DNA from 2 places in the Clostridium sp. LIBA-8841 genome. Region 1 is predicted to be linked to the other one. Evidence: predicted binding sites of a transcription regulator. Region 1 holds the regulator's gene; the other holds the start of a gene.
What was found. The regulator Rex, encoded in region 1, represses fermentation and respiration genes when NADH is low (regulators of the CRP and FNR family bind a similar motif). The targets are predictions, from matches to a motif close to ATTGTTAANNNNTTAACAAT.
Positions count from the first base shown of each region.

Region 2: a site for Rex is predicted at 2,738-2,757, ahead of adhE (bifunctional acetaldehyde-CoA/alcohol dehydrogenase). Genes of this name have one in related genera too.

Region 1 covers NZ_CM173488.1:3,419,359-3,429,794, reverse strand. The annotation lists gene AC2A4K_RS15205 (zinc dependent phospholipase C family protein) at 1-63, shown strand, start outside; gene AC2A4K_RS15200 (GntR family transcriptional regulator) at 148-768, shown strand; gene AC2A4K_RS15195 (ArsR/SmtB family transcription factor) at 898-1,257, shown strand; gene AC2A4K_RS15190 (heavy metal translocating P-type ATPase) at 1,272-3,467, shown strand; gene AC2A4K_RS15185 (redox-sensing transcriptional repressor Rex) at 3,933-4,571, shown strand; gene AC2A4K_RS15180 (short-chain-enoyl-CoA hydratase) at 4,842-5,624, shown strand; gene AC2A4K_RS15175 (acyl-CoA dehydrogenase) at 5,669-6,808, shown strand; gene AC2A4K_RS15170 (electron transfer flavoprotein subunit beta/FixA family protein) at 6,827-7,606, shown strand; gene AC2A4K_RS15165 (electron transfer flavoprotein subunit alpha/FixB family protein) at 7,628-8,635, shown strand; gene AC2A4K_RS15160 (3-hydroxybutyryl-CoA dehydrogenase) at 8,749-9,597, shown strand; gene AC2A4K_RS15155 (ABC transporter ATP-binding protein) at 9,847-10,436, shown strand, end outside.
Region 2 covers NZ_CM173488.1:3,683,232-3,693,667, forward strand. The annotation lists gene adhE (bifunctional acetaldehyde-CoA/alcohol dehydrogenase) at 1-2,458, opposite strand, end outside; gene AC2A4K_RS16470 (spore maturation protein) at 2,897-3,415, opposite strand; gene AC2A4K_RS16475 (nucleoside recognition domain-containing protein) at 3,427-4,005, opposite strand; gene AC2A4K_RS16480 (hypothetical protein) at 4,119-4,304, shown strand; gene AC2A4K_RS16485 (MATE family efflux transporter) at 4,345-5,715, opposite strand; gene AC2A4K_RS16490 (hypothetical protein) at 5,904-6,536, opposite strand; gene AC2A4K_RS16495 (cytochrome c biogenesis CcdA family protein) at 6,657-7,349, opposite strand; gene AC2A4K_RS16500 (TlpA family protein disulfide reductase) at 7,354-7,782, opposite strand; gene AC2A4K_RS16505 (LacI family DNA-binding transcriptional regulator) at 7,880-8,878, opposite strand; gene AC2A4K_RS16510 (rhodanese-like domain-containing protein) at 9,210-9,539, shown strand; gene ileS (isoleucine--tRNA ligase) at 9,638-10,436, opposite strand, start outside.

The sequences.
Region 1 (10,436 bases):
AAGTATATAAGTGATTCTATATCTATAAATACGCAAGTGGTTTATTCAGAAGTTATAGCTTAATGCAAATATTTCCTTTCCATTATAAAGTATGTTAAAATTGATATGTATTTAGACGAGTAATTTTTATAATAGAAAGGGTATGAGATGGAGAGTAAAGTAAATGAACCTATATACAAGCAGATTGCTTTAGATATTGCAGGAAGAATATATAATGATGACATGAAAATAGGAGAAAAGATACATGGTAGATCAACTTTAGCAAGTAATTACAATGTATCGCCAGAAACAGTTAGAAAAGCTGTTAAATTATTAGAAGATATGAAAGTAGTATCATCAAGCAAAGGCAGTGGAGTAACGATTATCTCAAAGGATAATGCTTATAATTTCATAAATAGGTTTCATTCAATTGAAAGTGTAACATCTTTAAAGCATGATATAGACTCTTTAATGAGAGAAAAAGAGACCATAGAAAAAAATATAGGAGAAATGATAGAGAGAATAGTAGATTATTCAAATAGACTTAGATATACTAATCCATTAACTCCTATAGAAATAGAATTGCCAAAAGAATGTGATCTTATAGGAAAGAGCGTTTCTGAATCAAAGTTTTGGCAGAACACAAAAGCGACTATTGTTGCTATAAGAAGAAATGGTGAGCTTATTATATCACCAGGGCCGTATTTGGTTTTTGAAAAAGGTGATAATTTACTTGTGGTTGGAGAAGAAGATATATTAAAAAAAATAGAGAAATTCTTAAAGAAATAATGAAAAGCTAAACTAATTTAAAATTAGTTTAGCTTTTTTTAGTTGCATTTTATATAGGACAGACATATAATATAAATGAACATATGAACAGATGCTCATATGTTAATGTTAATAATAGGAGTTTGAATTATGAAGAATAATAAGATAGAAAGTTGTAACTGTTCTACTATTCATGAAGATATACTAAAGAGAGTAAAAGAACACTTACCAAAGGAAGAAGTTCTTTATGAGTTAGCAGAAATATTTAAAGTTTTTGGAGACTCAACAAGAATAAAAATATTATGTGCATTATTTGAAGGAGAAATGTGTGTATGTGATATGGCAGAGTTATTAAAAGTAAGTCAATCAGCCGTATCTCATCAATTAAGGGTATTAAAACAAGCAAGACTTGTTAAGTTTAGAAGAGAAGGTAAAGTAGTATATTATTCATTAGCTGATGATCATGTTAAACACATTTTCAATGAAGGTTTAGACCACGTTTTAGAGTAAAGGAGATATTAGTCATGAAAGAAATAAAATTTTATTTAGACGGTTTAAATTGTGCAAATTGTGCAGGAAAGATTGAAGATAAGATAAATAAACTTAGTGATGTTGATGAAGCTGTTCTTAATTTTTCAACAAAGCTTTTATTAATAACTCCTAAAGAGGGGATTTCAGAAAAAGAGCTTGATGAAAAAGTAGAAAAAATAGTTTTAGGTTTAGAACCAGATGTAAAAGTTCTAAAGGAATCAGAAAAAAATAAAATGCAATCTTCAAACCATAGAGATTGTTGTGATGAAGAGGATGAACATGGACATGTTCATGGTCACTCACATAGTCATGGAAGTATCAAAGGTAATAATTTTGGAATAGATAAAAAAGACCTTATTAGATTAGGGGCAGCCTTAACTTTATTTATAATAGGAATGATAGTTAATTTAGATAAGATGTATGAATTTATTATCTTTGGTGTAGCTTATATTATAGCTGGTGGAGAAGTTCTTTTAAAAGCATTTAAAAATATATTAAAAGGACAGGTTTTTGATGAAAACTTCTTAATGACTATAGCTACAATTGGTGCATTTGCCATAGGTGAATTCCCAGAAGGGGTAGCAGTAATGCTATTTTATGAAGTTGGAGAAATGTTCCAAGATTATGCGGTAAATAAATCAAGAAAATCAATATCAGATTTAATGAATATAAGACCAGATTTCGCTAATTTAATTAATCTTAATGGAGAAGAACAAAAAGTATCTCCAGAGAGTGTTTCAGTAGGATCAATAATAGTAGTAAGGGCAGGCGAAAAAATTCCTCTAGATGGTACTGTTTTATCAGGTGAAGCAACGTTAGATGTATCTGCATTAACAGGAGAATCATTACCAAAAGAAGTAGAAAAAAATGATGATGTATTAGCAGGTTCAATAAATAGAAGTGGTTTATTAAAAATAAAAGTTACTAAGAGTTTTGGAGAATCTACAGTTTCTAAAATATTAGATTTAGTTGAAAATGCAGGTAATAAAAAATCTCCAACAGAGAAGTTTATAACTAAGTTTGCAAGGTATTATACACCAGTAGTTGTATTTTTAGCTTTAGCACTTGCAGTTATTCCACCTTTGGTAATAAGTGGGGCAAGCTTCTCAGAATGGATATCAAGAGCTTTAATATTCTTAGTTGTTTCATGTCCTTGTGCTTTAGTAGTATCTATACCTCTTGGATATTTTGCAGGAATTGGGGTAGCATCTAAAAATGGTATCTTAATAAAAGGAAGTAACTATTTAGAAGCTTTAAATAATGTAGAGAGTATAGTTTTTGATAAAACTGGTACACTAACAAAAGGTACATTTAAAGTTAAAAAAGTAGAGAGCACAAGCGAATTAAGTAATGAAGAATTATTAAAATTAGGAGCATATGCTGAGTATTACTCAAATCATCCAATTGCTAAGTCAGTAGTAAGTGCCTTTAATGGAGAAGTTGATAAATCATTAATATCAGATTATGAAGAGATTCCTGGAAAAGGTATAAAGGTAACAATTGATGGAATGACAGTTTTGGCTGGTAATTCAAAGTTAATGAATATGGATAATATAACTCTTACACCTATAAATGAAGTTGGAACTGTAGTTTATTTAGCTAATGAAAATAGTGAATTAGGCTATATAGTTATTTCAGATGAAATAAAAGAGGATGCTAAAGAAGCTATAAGTGGATTAAAGAAAATAGGTGTTAAACAAACTATTATGTTAACTGGAGATAATGAAAAAGTTGGAGACAGTGTTGCTAAAGAGTTAGGCATAGATAAAGTATACTGCAACTTATTACCACAAAACAAAGTAGAAAAATTAGAAGAACTATTTAACAATAAAAGTAAGGATAAAAAGATTGCTTTTGTTGGAGACGGAATAAATGATGCTCCCGTACTAGCTAGAGCCGACATAGGAATAGCAATGGGAGGTGTAGGATCAGATGCAGCGATAGAAGCAGCAGATGTTGTAATAATGGATGATGAACCAAGTAAGATAATAAAAGCAATTGATATAGCTAAAAGAACAAATAAAATTGTATGGCAAAATATAATTTTTGCTCTAGCAATTAAAGTTATAATTTTAATATTTGGAGCTTTAGGAATGGCTAATATGTGGGAAGCAGTCTTCGGAGATGTAGGTGTAACATTAATAGCTGTACTAAATTCAAGTAGAATATTAAAAAATAAGAAGTTATAACCGTGAAATTTGTCTAATGTTGTTGACAAGACTTAGTTTTTTTGCTATCCTTACATGGTAAGAATACTTTCAGGCATAGGGTATAGATTGTAAATAATTCCCTTAAACTTTTATATTAAACATTATGAAATGTTTAAATAGGCTTGTGTGCACGTAGGGTTTTAGACACGCAAGCCTTATTTTTTTTGTAGAAATTTATTAATAAGTTAAGTTATAACAAAATAATGCAATTTTAATTATATTAACCAAGTATTATAAAAATGGAAAAAAATATAAATAATATACTTAAATACATATATTTTTGATAGTGAAACCAAAAGAATGTTAAAATATAGACAAACTTTTTTGGGTATGGTAATATTTTAGAAGGTTAAATTTGTAATTTTATCATTTGAGTTTAGAATACATTCTAAAAAGTAATTGCTTTTTAAAAAAAGAACAATTTTAGAAAGAGGTGCTATTAAAATGGAAAAGAAAAAAGGCATATCTATGGCTGTTATAAAAAGATTGCCTAAATACCATAGATACTTACAAGAATTAATGGAAAATGATGTTGATAGAATATCTTCAAAAGAGTTAAGTGAAAAAATAGGATTTACTGCTTCACAAATAAGACAGGATCTTAATTGTTTTGGTGATTTTGGCCAACAGGGTTATGGATATAATGTAAAAGAATTATACAATAATATAGGAAGCATATTAGGACTTACAAGAGACTATAATACAGTAATAATAGGTGCTGGTAATATAGGGCAAGCGATAGCTAACTATAATAGTTTCAATAGATTAGGCTTTAAATTAAGAGGTATATTTGATGCAAATCCAAGAATGTTTGGAATTAAAATAAGAGATGTAGAGATACAAGATGTAGAGAAACTAAAAGATTTCGTAAAAGAAAATGACATTGAAATAGGAATAATTTGTGTACCAAGAACTAATGCTCAAAAGGTTTGTGATGATTTAGTTGAAGGTGGAATAAAGGGCATTTGGAACTTTGCTCCTATAGATCTTGAAGTACCTAATGAGATAAGAGTGGAAAATGTACATTTAAGTGAGAGTATGATGACTTTAGTTTATCTTTTAAATCACAATGACGTAAAATAGAGTGAATTTATCATAGGATAAATTGTTTAATATGGAAAAAAAGTATTAGATTTTCAAAAAAATATAAATAATATATTGAAATATTTACTATTAAGTTTTATAATTTAATTGAAGTACCAAGTACTTCAATTATTTTTTTGCCTTTGCTTGTTACAAAATTAACAATAATTTTGGAAAAATATAAGGTGGAAGAATATTAAGTTGTTAGTTATTAGTTGTTAAGCTATTTAAAACCATATATTCGCTATGGTATATGAGGGAGGAAATACGATGGAATTAAATAATGTAATCTTTGAAAAAGAGGGCAACATTGGAATTTTAACAATTAACAGACCAAAAGCATTAAATGCACTAAATTCAGAAACTTTAAAGGACTTAGATACTGCTATAGACCACATCGAGAAACAAGATGATGTATACGTTGTTATCTTAACAGGTGCTGGAGATAAAGCATTTGTTGCAGGTGCTGATATAGCAGAAATGAAAGATTTAAATGAAGAACAGGGTAAAGAATTTGGACTTTTAGGTAACAAAGTATTTAGAAGATTAGAAAAATTAGACAAGCCAGTAATTGCTGCTATAAACGGTTTCGCTTTAGGTGGCGGATGTGAAATTTCTATGGCTTGCGATATAAGAATTGCAACTACAAAGGCTAAGTTCGCACAACCTGAGGTTGGTTTAGGAATTACTCCTGGATTTGGTGGAACTCAAAGATTACCAAGAATAGTTGGAATGGGTAAAGCTAAAGAACTTATTTACACAGGCGATATGATAAAAGCTGATGAAGCTTTAAGAATTGGTTTAGTAAATAAAGTTGTTGAGCCAGAAACTTTAATGGAAGAAGCAATGGCAATGGCTAAAAAAATAGCTGCTAATGCACCAATAGCTGTTAAGCTATGTAAAGATGCAATTGATAGAGGTATGCAAGTTGATATAGATTCAGCAGTAGTTATAGAAGCTGAAGATTTTGGAAAATGTTTTGCTACAGAAGATCAAACTGAAGGTATGAGTGCTTTTGTAGAAAGAAGAGAAAAGAATTTTAAAAACAAGTAATTTTTTAAATAAATGGTTGTGTGGATTTAAGGAGGGTAATTAAAATGAACTTTCAATTAACAAGAGAACAAGAATTAGTTAAGCAAATGGTTAGAGAGTTTGCTCAAAACGAAGTTAAACCAATAGCTGCAGAAATCGATGAAACAGAAAGATTCCCTATGGAGAATGTTAAAAAAATGGCTAAGTTAGGAATGTTGGGAATTCCTTTTAGTAAAGAATATGGCGGAGCTGGTGGAGATACTTTATCTTACATCTTAACTGTTGAAGAATTATCAAAAGTTTGTGGTACTACAGGAGTTATAGTTTCAGCTCATACTTCATTATGTGCTTCATTAATAGATCAATTCGGTACTCCAGCTCAAAAAGAAAAATATTTAACTCCACTTGCTAAAGGTGAAAAGTTAGGTGCTTTCGGATTAACTGAACCAGGTGCTGGTACAGATGCTGCAGGTCAACAAACTACAGCCGTATTAGAAGGAGATAACTATATCTTAAACGGAAGTAAAATATTCATAACAAACGGTGGAGTTGCTGATACTTTCATAATCTTTGCTATGACTGATAAGAGTCAAGGTACAAGAGGAATCTCAGCTTTCATAGTTGAAAAAGACTTCCCTGGATTTTCAATTGGTAAATTAGAAGACAAAATGGGTATAAGAGCTTCTTCAACAACTGAGTTAATAATGGAAAACTGTGTTGTTCCAAAAGAAAACTTAATCGGAAGAGAAGGAAAAGGATTTGGAATAGCAATGAAAACTCTAGACGGTGGTAGAATAGGTATCGCTGCTCAAGCATTAGGGTTAGCAGAAGGAGCTTTAGAAGAAGCGGTTGCTTACATGAAAGAAAGAAAACAATTCGGTAGATCATTATCTGCATTCCAAGGATTACAATGGATGGTAGCAGAAATGGATACTAAAATTGAGGCTGCAAGATTTTTAGTATATAAAGCAGCTTGCTTAAAAGAAGCGGGTAAACCATATTCAGTAGATGCTGCAAGAGCTAAATTATTTGCTGCAGATGTAGCTATGGAGGTTACAACTAAGGCTGTTCAATTATTCGGTGGATACGGATATACTAAGGAATACCCAGTAGAAAGAATGATGAGAGATGCTAAGATAACTGAAATCTATGAAGGAACTTCAGAGGTTCAAAAAATGGTTATCGCAGGAAGCATATTAAGATAATTTTAGGAGGGCTTTGAGATGAAAATAGTAGTTTGCTTAAAACAAGTGCCAGATACAACAGCTGTTAAAATAGATCCAAAAACAGGAACTCTTATAAGAGATGGAGTTCCATCAATAATAAACCCAGAGGATAAGCATGCTTTAGAGGCTGCATTAGAATTAAAAGATAATAATGGAGCAGAAGTAACTGTAATAAGTATGGGACCACCTCAAGCTAAGAGTGCTTTAAGAGAAGCTTTATGTATGGGAGCTAACAAAGCAATTCTTATAACTGATAGAGCATTTGCAGGGGCTGATACTTTAGCTACTTCAAAAGCTTTAGCAGGAGCAATAAAGAAATTAGAATATGACATAATATTCGCAGGAAGACAAGCTATTGATGGAGATACTGCACAGGTTGGACCAGAAATAGCTGAGCATTTAAATATTCCTCAAGTAACTTACGTTCAAGGTGTTAAAGTTGAAGAAGATGGATTATTAATAAATAGAGCTTTAGAAGATGGATATGAATTAATAAAAGTTGATGCTCCAGTACTTTTAACTGCTATAAAAGAGTTAAATGAGCCAAGATACATGAATGTTAAAAACATATTTGAAACATCTGATGATGAAATCTTAGTATGGTCAGCTGATGACATAGATGTAGACAAAGCTGAATTAGGATTAAAAGGATCTCCAACAAAAGTTAAGAGATCAATGACTAAAGAAGCTAAAGGTGCAGGAGAAATAGTTAAAGAATCACCTAAAGATTCAGTTACTTATGTACTAGGCAAATTAAAAGAAAAACACTACATCTAAGGATTATGGGAGGTATTTAAGATGAATAAAGCAGATTTCAATGGCGTTTGGGTTTTTGCAGAGCAAAGAGAAGGTCAATTACAAAAAGTTTCATTAGAATTATTAGGTGAAGGTAGAAAAATCGCTGATAAATTAGGATCAAAATTAACAGCGTTATTAATAGGAAATAAAGTTGAAGGTTTAGTTGAAGATTTATCAAGACATGGTGCTGATGAAGTACTAGTTGTTGATTCTCCAGAATTAGAGCATTACACAACTGACGGATATACTAAAGCTATATGTGAGTTAGCTAAGGCTAAAAAACCAAATATAATCTTTATAGGAGCAACATTCATAGGAAGAGACTTAGGTCCAAGAGTTGCTGCTAGATTAGAAACAGGTTTAACTGCTGACTGTACATCTTTAGATGTTGATGTTGAAAGTGGAGATTTATTAGCAACAAGACCAGCATTCGGTGGTAACTTAATGGCTACAATCGTATGTCCAGATCACAGACCTCAAATGGCTACAGTAAGACCAGGAGTTTTCGAAAAACTTCCACTAGGAGAAAATGATGCAACTGTAGAAAATGTTGAAATAGAATTTAATGCTAACGATATAAGAACAAAAATAGTTGAAATAGTTAAAGAACACAAAGATATCGTAGATATCTCAGAAGCTAACGTATTAGTTGCTGGTGGTAGAGGTGTTGGTTCAGAAGAAAACTTCAAAATGCTTAAGGAATTAGCAGAAGTTATGAACGGATCAATAGCAGCTTCAAGAGCAGCAGTAGAAAAAGGATGGGTAGATAAAGATTACCAAGTTGGACAAACAGGAAAAACTGTTAGACCAAACATATATGTAGCTTGTGGTATCTCAGGAGCTATACAACATGCTGCTGGTATGCAAGAATCAGATATGATAATAGCTATCAACAAAGATGCTAATGCTCCAATAATGAAAATTGCTGACTATGCAATAGTTGGAGATGTAAATAAAGTTGTTCCAGAATTTATAGCTCAATTAAAAGCTATGAAAGAGGAAGCTTAATTAAAAGGTAATATAACAAGGGTAAACTTATAAAATTTTTCAATTAATGGTGTAGGACTTTTCTGAGAAATCAGAAAAGTCCAATTAAAGAGAGTATTTAGGAGGAACTTAATATGGAAAAGATTTTTGTAATTGGTGCAGGTACAATGGGTGCTGGAATAGTTCAAGCATTCGCACAAAAAGGATATGAAGTTATCGTTAGAGATATCAAAGACGAGTTTGTTGATAGAGGAATAGCTGGAATCAATAAAGGTCTTACTAAATTAGTTTCTAAAGGAAAAATAACTGAAGAAGATAAAGAAGCGGTATTATCAAAAATCACTGGAACTACTGATTTAGGAATGGCTGCTGATTGTGACTTAGTTATAGAAGCTGCAGTAGAAAACATGGAAATCAAAAAGCAAATATTTGCTGAGTTAGATAAGATATGTAAAGAAGAAACTATATTAGCTTCAAATACATCTTCATTATCAATAACAGAAGTAGCTTCAGCTACAAACAGACCTGATAGAGTTATAGGAATGCATTTCTTTAATCCTGCAACAATAATGAAACTTGTTGAAGTAATAAGAGGTATGGCTACTTCACAAGAAACTTTTGACAAAGTAAAAGCTATGTCAGAAGCTATAGGAAAGACTCCAGTAGAAGTTGCTGAAGCACCAGGATTTGTAGTTAATAGAATACTTATTCCTATGATAAATGAAGCTGTTGAAATATATTCAGAAGGAATAGCTTCAGTTGAAGATATAGATACTTCAATGAAATTAGGAGCTAATCATCCAATGGGACCTTTAGCCTTAGGTGATTTAATAGGATTAGATGTTTGCTTAGCTATCATGGACGTATTATTCAAAGAAACTGGAGATAGTAAATATAGAGCTAGCAGTCTTTTAAGAAAATATGTTAGAGCTGGATGGTTAGGTAGAAAAACTGGTAGAGGATTCTACAACTACAATGTATAGAATTGAAATTTAAAAAAGTTTATAAAAATTAAATAATTTATATTATAAATATTTATTATAATAATTGCATAAATAGTTTTATAGTGTGATATTTATATGATTAAAATTTAGTTGAGTTATGCAAAAGAGGTTGATATTTTATCAACCTCTTTTTAGTTATTTTTTAGTTGATTTAATTTAAAAAATTCATTATAATTAGAGGAATGAAAATAAATATTAATTAATAACGTATATCATTAAGGGGGAAATATGTTAAAAAAATTTATACAATATTATAAACCATATAAAAAATTATTTATTTTAGATTTATTAGCAGCCTTTTTAGTTGCTGCTTGTGATTTAGTTTATCCTATGATTACAAGAAATATAATCAACAACGTTATTCCAAATAAACAAATAAGGTTGTTGTTTGTTTTTGCTACGGTGCTTACTTTGATATTCTTAGTTAAAGCAGGTTTAAACTACTTTATGCAATATTGGGGGCATGTAGTTGGTGTAAGAATGCAAGCAGATATGAGAAGAGATTTGTTTGAAAAATTACAAGACATGCCTAATAAATATTTTGATAATAATAAAACAGGGGTTCTTATGTCTAGAATAGTAAATGATCTTTTAGACATATCAGAATTGGCACACCATGGTCCAGAAGATTTATTTATATCAATAGTTATGTTATTTGGATCATTTATAATTTTATGTACAATAAATATACCTTTAACAATTATTACTTTTGCTCTTTTACCATTTTTAATTTTCTATACTATTAGAAAGAAAAATAAAATGAGGGAAGCATTTAAAGATACTAGAGTTAAAACTGGAGAAGTAAATGCTACTATAGA
Region 2 (10,436 bases), 260 kb from region 1:
CTTCTTTTGAAACTCCGCAATCAGCTATTGTTGCAGGGATTCCAACTTTCTTCTTAAGTTCATCTATAGCTTTGATTAAGTTATTAACTTTTTCTTCTTCGTTCTTTCCACCTAATCCTAAGTAGTCAGCTATTACTGCATATCTCCATTTAGCATTTGGATATTTGTATTGTGGGAATGCAGCTTGTTTTCTTGGGTTGTCAACAGCGTTGAATCTTATTACTTGGTCTATTAAGATTCCGTTAGCAACTCCGTGAGCTATATGGTGTTCTGATCCTAATTTGTGTGCCATTGAGTGACATACTCCTAAGAATGCGTTAGCGAATGCCATACCAGCCATTGTTGAAGCATGAGCCATTTTTTCTCTTGCTTTTATGTTTGTAGTTCCCTCATTGTATGCTTGAGGTAAGTATTTGAATATTAATCTTATAGCTTCTAAAGCTAATCCGTTAGTGTATTCTGATGCTAAAACTGAAACGTAAGCTTCTAAAGCATGAGTTAATGCGTCGATACCTGATGCAGCTGTTAAGCCTTTTGGCATGTTCATCATAAGCTCAGCATCTATTATAGCCATATCTGGAGTTAATTCGTAGTCAGCTAATGGATATTTTACTCCTGCTTCCTCGTCAGTTATAACTGCGAATGGAGTTACTTCTGAACCAGTACCAGCTGATGTTGGGATAGCTACCATAGTAGCTTTTTCACCCATAGTTGGGAATGGGTAAACTCTCTTTCTAATATCCATGAATCTCATTGCTAAATCTTCGAAAGCAACTTCTGGATGCTCATATAATACCCACATGATCTTAGCAGCATCCATTGGTGATCCTCCACCAAGAGATATGATTACATCTGGTTGGTAGCTCTTCATTGCTTCAGCACCTTTTCTAGCACAAGCTAAAGTTGGGTCTGGAGTAACTTCTGAGAATACTCTGAAATCTATACCTATTTCTTCTAAAACATTTGTTATTTTATCAACATATCCTAGGCTAGCTAGTACGTTGTCTGTTACGATAAATGCTTTCTTTTTCTTTAAATCTTTTAAGTCTTTAAGAGCAACTCCTAAAGCACCATATTTAAAGTAAACTTTTTCTGGAACTCTGAACCAAAGCATATTTTCTCTCCTTTCAGCTACACTCTTAATGTTTAATAAGTGTTTAGGACCAACGTTTTCTGAAACTGAGTTTCCACCCCATGATCCGCAACCTAAAGTTAATGATGGTGCTAGCTTAAAGTTATATATATCTCCGATGGCTCCTTGAGTTGATGGCATGTTGATTATTGTTCTACCAGTTTTCATAGTTGCACCGAATTTTTCAATTCTATCTTTTGATTTCATTTGATCAGTGTATAAAACTGAAGTATGACCAAATCCACCAAGTTCAACTAATCTTTCAGCTTTAACTAAAGCTTCTTCAAAGTTAGCAACTCTGTACATTCCTAATACTGGTGATAATTTTTCATGTGAGAATGCCTCTTCTAATTCAACTGATTCAACTTCACCTATTAAAACTTTAGTATCTTTTGGAACTTTAACACCAGCCATGTCAGCTATTTTCCATGCTGATTGACCAACTATATTAGCATTTAAGTTACCATTTATTAAAATTGTTTTTCTTACTTTATCTATTTCTTTATCTTTTAAGAAATAAGCTCCTCTATCAGCGAACTCTTTTCTTACTTCATCATAAACTTTATCAACAACTAATACTGTTTGCTCTGATGCACAGATAACTCCGTTATCGAAAGTTTTTGATAATAAGATTGAGTTTACAGCCATTTTTAAGTGAGCTGTTTCATCGATGATTGCTGGTGTATTACCTGCTCCAACTCCGATAGCTGGTTTTCCTGATGAGTAAGCTGCCTTAACCATTCCTGGACCACCAGTAGCTAATATGATGTCAGCTTCTGACATTAATATTTGTGACATCTCAACTGATGGTTCATCTATCCATCCGATTATGTCTTTTGGAGCTCCAGCTTTAACTGCTGCGTCTAAAACAACCTTAGCTGCTGCTATTGTTGAATTTTTAGATCTTGGATGTGGTGAGAAAAATACAGCGTTTCTAGTCTTTAATGATATTAAAGATTTGAATATTGCTGTTGATGTTGGGTTTGTAGTAGGAACGATTGCCGCTACAACCCCTATTGGCTCAGCCACTTTAGTGATACCAAATGATTCATCTTTTGATATAACTCCACAAGTTTTATCATCTTTATATTTGTTATATATGTATTCTGCTGCGAAATGGTTTTTTATAACCTTATCTTCAACGATTCCCATTCCTGATTCTTCAACTGCCATTTTAGCTAATCTTATTCTTTCATTGTTAGCTGCTACAGCTGCTTGTCTAAAGATTTCGTCTACTTGCTCTTGAGAGAATTTTGCGAACTCTTTTTGAGCTGCTCTTACTTTCTCTAATCTAAGCATTAATTCATCTACATTTGTTACTTTCATGATACCCACCTCATTATAGATTAGTTTCTGTTTTTCATAATATATGTAAAAATTAATTAAAAGCGTTTTAGTTAAGTTTTTAACTTTAATAATATTCCATTTAGTGATATTTTTTCATTCAATTTTGTATTTTTTTTCATTTGTAAGCTTTTCATACTTCCTTGTAAAGTTTTTTTCCAACCTTACGAGATTATAATATCACCTTTCAAATCTAAAATCCAGACTTTTTTTTACATTTCTTACATTTTATCGACAAAAATTCGTTATTTTTTTAACTATTTTGTGATTTTTTTATCAACTTTAAACATTTAAATTTTAGTTAAACGATTTCTGTAATATTTTGGATTATTTCTGTAGTATTTTCATATTTAAATTAAATTATCTTTTGTTTTTTTATATTCTAATATTATGTTGCTAAATTTTAATTATTTTATTCAACTAAAATCCAAAAAACATACTTACAATTAATACAGCCATTATTATAGCTGTTATATCAGCCATTAAAGCGGCCCAATAAGTATGTCTTATTTTTTTTATTCCAACAGCTCCAAAATAAACTGTTATAGTATAGAATATAGTTTCAGTTCCTCCCATTATTACAGAGGAAATTAATCCAGCTCTTGTATCTGGTCCCAATGTATTTATTAATTCGGTATATACTCCTAAAGCTCCACTTCCTGATAAGGGTTTAATTAACACTAAAGGAACAACTTCTTTAGGTAATCCGATTAACGAAACAATCGGCTCCATAAGATTATTTAATAAATTAAGTAAATTAGCATCCTTAAATATTCTTATAGCGATCATCATAGCTAATAAAGCCGGAAAAATCTTAAAACAAACCATTAATCCTTCTTTCGCACCTTCTAAAAACCACTCATAAACTTTTCTTCCTTTAAACATTCCATATACTATTATTAAAAGAAATATTATTGGAATTATGTTACTCGTAAACAAAACTATCCCTCCTAAAAATATCGTTGTAGTATTTTACAGCATATAATACCTACACAGCAGGCAGTAAAAGTACATATTATTGCTGGAATTATTATACTTGCAGGCTCACTTGATCCTGCCGCCGCTCTTATAGAAATAACCGTAGAAGGTACTAATTGAATACAGGCTGCATTTATAACTAAAAATAATGCCATATCATTTGATGCCTTGCCATCAGTTTCTTTATTAATCTTGTTTAATTCTGTCATTGCCTTTATACCAAGTGGAGTTGCTGCATTGGATAATCCAAACATATTGGCTGTTAAATTCATAACTATAGCACCCATAGCTTCATCACTATGAGAACTTTCCTTAAACAGTTTTCTTAGTATAGGATTTAGTAACTTTGCCACCTTAGATGTTAATCCACTTTTTTCTGCTATTTTCATAACACCACACCAAAAACACATGATACCAACTAATGAAATTATAAACTTTACAGCACCATCTGAAGATTCTGTTAAGCCTTTTGTAATCAACTCTCCCTGGCCTGTCATTATGCTAAAAATCAATCCTAAGGCTATAATTGCAAACCATATATAATTAATCATCTCTCCTCCTGAATCATAAGTAATTTCTGTATAATATATGCCTTGCATAGTTAGAATAGTAGTGTTACCATAAAACTACAAAGAACGAATTTACTTCAAAGGAGAATTTTTATATGAACGAAAAAAATTTAGAATTAGCTCAACAAGATATAGATGAAGTTTTAAAAACTGTTGAAGAGCTAGAAATCCAACTAGATTCAACTGATTTATCAAAGGATGATATAAAACAAAAATTCGTTACTCTAACAGAAAAAGTAAGAAAACTGGAAGATTTATTAAAAGATGAAGGTATTATATAAATAAAAAAGCTGAGTTTAGAAAATCTAAACTCAGCTTTTTTTAAATCGCTTCTTCGGCGTCTTCTATAACATCTTCTCTTTTGAATTCTTTAACTATAAACATTCCAGTTATTATTGTTGATAAGAAGTCTGATACTGGACCAGCTAACCAAACTCCTATTAATCCTAAACCTGCAATTTTAGGTAATATTAAAGTTAAAGGAATTAAAAGTATAACTTGTCTTAATAAACTTAAGAATGTAGCTAATTTAGCTTTACCTATAGATTGGAAGTAATTAGATCCAATTATAGATATTCCTATTATAGGCATCATGAATAAGTAAATTCTTAAACCTGGAACTCCTATTTCTAATAGTTTAGGATCCGCATTAAACATACTTATTGCAATCTCTGGGAATGTTTGAATGAAGATTCCTCCTAAAACAAGTATTATTGTAGCTGCAATAATTGCTAACTTCACTGTTTTTTGAGCTCTATCATACTTTTTAGCTCCATAATTATATCCAATTATAGGCTGTGAGCCTTGGTTAATACCGAATATAGGCATTAAGAATATCATTGATATTGAAGAAATTGCAGCCATAGCTCCTATAGCTAAATCTCCACCATAAGTCTTTAATGCATTGTTAGCTATTACTTGAACTACACTTGCAGCCATCTGCATTGAAAATGGTGCTACACCTATAGCTAAAATTATCTTAACTAATCTCCAGTCTAATTTAAGAGTTTCAAATTTTAATTTTAAATTTGATCCTCCTAATGTATAGTAGTAAAGCATTATTAATGTAGTAACTATTTGAGAAATTACAGTAGCCCAAGCAGCTCCTTTTATTCCTAAGTTAAATACAAATATAAATACTGCATCTAAAATTACATTTATAACACATCCAAGTACCATTACCGCCGCTGACATTTTAGGATTACCATCAGCTCTAATTGTACTATATAAAGAGAATGACATTAAATTAAATATAGTTCCTAAAAGAATTACATTTATATATTCTTTTGCATAAAAAATTGTAGCATCACTTGCTCCAAATAAATGTAAAATACTATTTGCAAAAGCAATTCCAACAATAGTTAAAACTAAAGATATTATTGTTATTAAAACTACAGAGTTTCCTAATATTTTCTCTGCATCTTTTCTATTATTTTGTCCAAATTTTATAGAGATGTTTGCAGTAGCACCTATCCCTATAAGCATTCCAAAACCAAGTAGTATAGACATAATTGGCATTGTTATTCCAACACCAGTAATAGCCATAGGACCAACACCAGGTATGTGTCCAATAAACATTCTATCAACAATATTATAAAGTGCATTTACAAGCATACCTATAATAGCCGGTACTGAATACTTAATCAAAAGCTTAATTTCTGATTCTTCCCCTAGTAATTTTTGATCTTTCATAAGCCTCTCCTCCTTTAATCCATATTTCTTAAATATATGTTAACCAATCTATTATACATTAATTTAAAATTTTTCGTCAGTAAAATTTTTTAAATAAAAAAAGCTATATATAAAACCTAACTATTTTAATCTACAAACTCTAAATATTTATAGATTTATAAGTCAGATTTTTATATAGCCTTTAAACTTTATATAGCTAATTCTTTGTATATTAAATTTCCTGATATTAAACTAAGAGCTGTAGCTATGTTTAATACTAATGAAAATATAATTATTGATGCTTGGCTTTGATTTAAAAACATTGCAAACATTGTTGTAGCAAGGTTAATTAAAATTACTAATAAAAATTGCTTTAAAAGAATATCTAAAAAATTATTTTTAACTAATGAAAAACTCTTTTTTATACTCTCTATAACATTTATATTTTCAAATATAGAACATTGCATAGCTATTATAAAAAATATTGATAATATTATTCCTGCTGGTGCAAATATACTTGATCCTAAAGAAATCGCAAAGTTTTGTATCATAAACACCCCTAAAGGAAATATAGGATTTTTAAATGATGATTTTATAGTCTCAATCCAAGATATCTTTTTCCCATTAATAAAATTATTAGCTAATTTTATTATAGCTATGGACGAAAATCCTAAGCTAAAAATACTTATTACAGAAAATATGGTATTTCCTCTTCCTATAAGAGCAGGAATTGCAAAAAGTACTGATATCATTGCTATATCTACTAAGTTTTTAATAAATATGTTAAATACAGATTTTAAAAATTGTCCAACTGATGATTTTTTATTCATATTTTGTTCCATAATAATCCTCCAAACAAAAATCTCATTAAATAATTAATATTAATCATATCAAAATTAATATTCTTTTTGTTTGTGTTCATTTTAATTTAACACTTTCTGTATATTTGATTTACATATTCCTTATACCCCTAAGTAGAATAGGTAAAAACCTACCAATATTATTATTACACCTAAAATATTTTTTAATATCTTTCCTGTTTTTTTCCCCTTTTCTGAATAAGCTATTTTTTCAACAAACCCAAAGGATGTTCCTGCAAGTATTATTAAAACGCTATGTCCTAATGAATACATAAGAAGCATTAATATTCCTAAGGCTAAGTTACCACTAGCTGCTATAAAAGCTATTATTGCCGCCATTATAGGTGTTGCACAAGGGGAAGCCAATACTCCACTTAATATTCCTAAGAAAAATGCATCTAAAATTCCCTCTCTTTTTTTAGGTATTTTACAAGAATCTTTTTTATCTCCAAATAAATTTATTACATCAAGAACTTGTAAGCCAGCTGCTATCATAATAAAAGCTAATACTATATACCAAAACTTTCCCGCTCCTAAAAAAGCTTTTCCTATTACAGCTGTAAATACTCCTATTAACGTGAAAGTTAATCCTAAGCCAATTGAAAATATTATGGAATATTTAAATGCCTTCTTATTATCTTTTACTCCACTACCTTGGACATAACCTATTAGAAGTGGAATAGAAGAAAGAGTACATGGGCTAAAGGAAGCCACAATACCTGCAAAAAATGATAGTATTAAGGCTAAAAAAATATTATCTGAAATCACACTATTAAAATATGATAAAAACTCCATAATTCTATTTAACCCCCAAAGAATTTAGAATAGTCTCTATACTACTAGCTCTCATAAGCCCTTGATGAGTGTAGAACTCTTTTCCATCTTTATCTAAAAACACTGTAGTTGGAACTACATTAGCTCCATATTTATAAGCTAAATCCATATTCTTATCTTCCTCTAATCTAGCATAATAAATATTGAAAGCTCCTTTTCTATCTTTTGCTACATTACTTAACTCCTTTTGCATTTCAACACAATAAGGACAAGTATCAGTTTTAAACATTATTATAGTTGGCACTCCGACTTTTGCATCTTCTAGGTTACTAATTACATTAATTTCTGAATCGCTTGTTTGTTTCTTTTTCTCAATATAGTTTTTTCCAAAATATATTCCTACTAACGAGAAAACGATTAGAAATAATATTATCACGTTTCTTTTATTTCTCATATAAATTTCTCCCCTACCAAATTAAATTTTTGTATAAAAAAAGGTAACATAACTTAATCTTATGTTACCTAATGATTATGCATTTTTTATGCATTAATTACTTACAACTATCTCTTTCTATTAAATCATGATCTAATACAAAGTGATCTTGGTCTAATGGTTTATTGTTTATTATTTTTATTAACATTCTCATAGCTATTGATCCCATATCATACATAGGTTGTGATACAGTAGTTAACTTTGGATAGAATACGTGTGCTAAATCTATATCATTAAATCCTATAACACTAACTTCTTCAGGAACTTTTATTCCTTTATCTCTTAAAGCGTTTATAGCACCCATAGCTATTTCATCAGAAGCACAAATTACTCCATCTATATTTTGATTGTTTTCAAGCATTGCTACAATAGCATCATATCCAGTCTTAACTTTTAAGTTTTTAAAGTAAGTTAATTCCTCTTTGAATTCTATTCCAGCATCCTCTATTGCAGCCTTATATCCTTTGAATCTTTTACCCCAAGCATTGTTTAAATCGCCTTCAACACCTATGAAAGCTATATTTTTCATGTCTTTATCAATTAAATGCTTAGTAGCTTCATATGTAGCTTTTTCATTGTCTATAGTTACACTTGGAAACTTACCATTTTGTTCATCGTTCTCAACTAAAACTGTTTTTAAATCTAATTCATTTATTAAATTTAAAGTTTCTTCTCCTAATGATGAACTCATGTAAAGAACACCATCAACCATTTTTTCCTTAAGAACTCTTAAGTATTCCTTTTCTTTTTCTAAATCTAAGTCTGAATTACATAACATAACATTATATTTATATATGTTAGCTACATCCTCAGCACCTCTAACTATTTCAGGATATATTTGATTTGATATATCTGGTACTAATATACCTACTGTTCTTGTTCTATGTGTTTTTAAACTTCTTGCAACTATATTAGGTCTATATCCTAATTTTTTTATAGCTTCTAAAACTTTTTTCTTAGTCTCTTCGTTTACAACGTCTATGTCATTTAATACTCTTGAAACTGTTGCTATTGATACTCCGGCTTCTCTAGCAACGTCTTTAATTGAAGCAGCCATCTAACTCAACTCCTATACTCTAACTTATTCCTATCTATTATCTTAGTACTTCAATATTATAATGATAACTTTACATTTATACAAGGAATTTGTGTATATTTGTGTAATTTGCTTAAATTCCTCTTAACTTTTTTAGTCGAAAAACGTTTTCTTATTAATAATTGTAATAAACTTCAAGTATTAATTCAATGTAAAAATTATTAGATACTATAATTTTTCTACAATAATTAAATTATGTTGTATAATCAAATATATTATTACTTATTGATATGTTAACCATACTTTTTAAAATTTATAATCACTAAAAGATAATTACTAGGAGGAAACTTTAATGTATAAAGACATAGATATAAAAGATTCTATAAAATTAATGAATGAGAATAAAGAATTATTAATTTTAGATGTGAGAACTGAAGAGGAATATAAGGAAGATGGGTTTATAAAAAATGCAAAGCTTATTCCTTTAGGTAGATTATTATTCTCTTTAGACGAACTTGATGGATATGAAGATTCACCAATACTAGTGTACTGTAGAAGAGGTTCTAGAAGTATGCAAGCTTGTGAAATATTAGAAGATAATGGATTTACCGAACTTTATAATATGATGGGTGGTTTTTCAAAATTAGTTAATGAAGGTCCTAAAGAACTTTACACTAAATAATTTAAATAAAAGGCTATGTTTTAAATTAATGTTGATTTTTAGCTAAAACATAGCCAAATAAAAAAGAGAGCAATTTAATTGCTCTCTTTTTTTATTTACTATGCTCTTTTTGCAACAGCCATCTTTAAGATTTCACCATTTATCTTAGCCTCTGAGTAATCAGCTTCTCCATTATAAATAACTTCTTCAGTTAAAGTTTCTTTCTTTATAACATCTTCAAACTTCTTGATTACATCTAAAAGCATATCATTGTCACCAACATAAAGAGTTATTTTATCAGCAACCTCAAATCCACTTTCTTTTCTCATGTTTTGGATTTTTGATATTATTTCTCTTACATGACCTTCTTCTCTTAGTTCATCAGTTATAGTTGTATCTAAAACAACCCCTACTGAACCTTCTCCAGCAAATGCGAATCCCTCTAATCCTTGCATTGTTACAAGTAAGCTTTCTGCATTTAATTCTATTTCATTTCCATCTATATTTATAACTTCTGTTCCGCCATTTTGGATTTTTTGAGCTAATTCCATTTGGTCTCTTGAAGCTATTTCTTTTCTTATAGCTGGTATTAACTTACCATAAGCTCTTCCTAAAACAGGTAGGTTAGGTTTGATTTCGAAGTTAACATACTTAGAAAGGTCAGCTCCTAACTCAACTTCCTTGATGTTTAACTCATCTTTAATTATGTCTCCATAATATTCAGGAAGCTCTGTAGTTGAAAGAAGCATCTTTGAAAGTGGCTGTCTATTCTTGATGTTAGCAGCATTTCTTGCACTTCTTCCAAGCTTAACTATCTTGTAAGCTAAATCCATTTTTTCTTCTAACTTCTTATCTATAGCCTTTTCATCAACTTCTGGCCATGCTCCTAAGTGAATACTTTCTAGAGCATTTTCATCT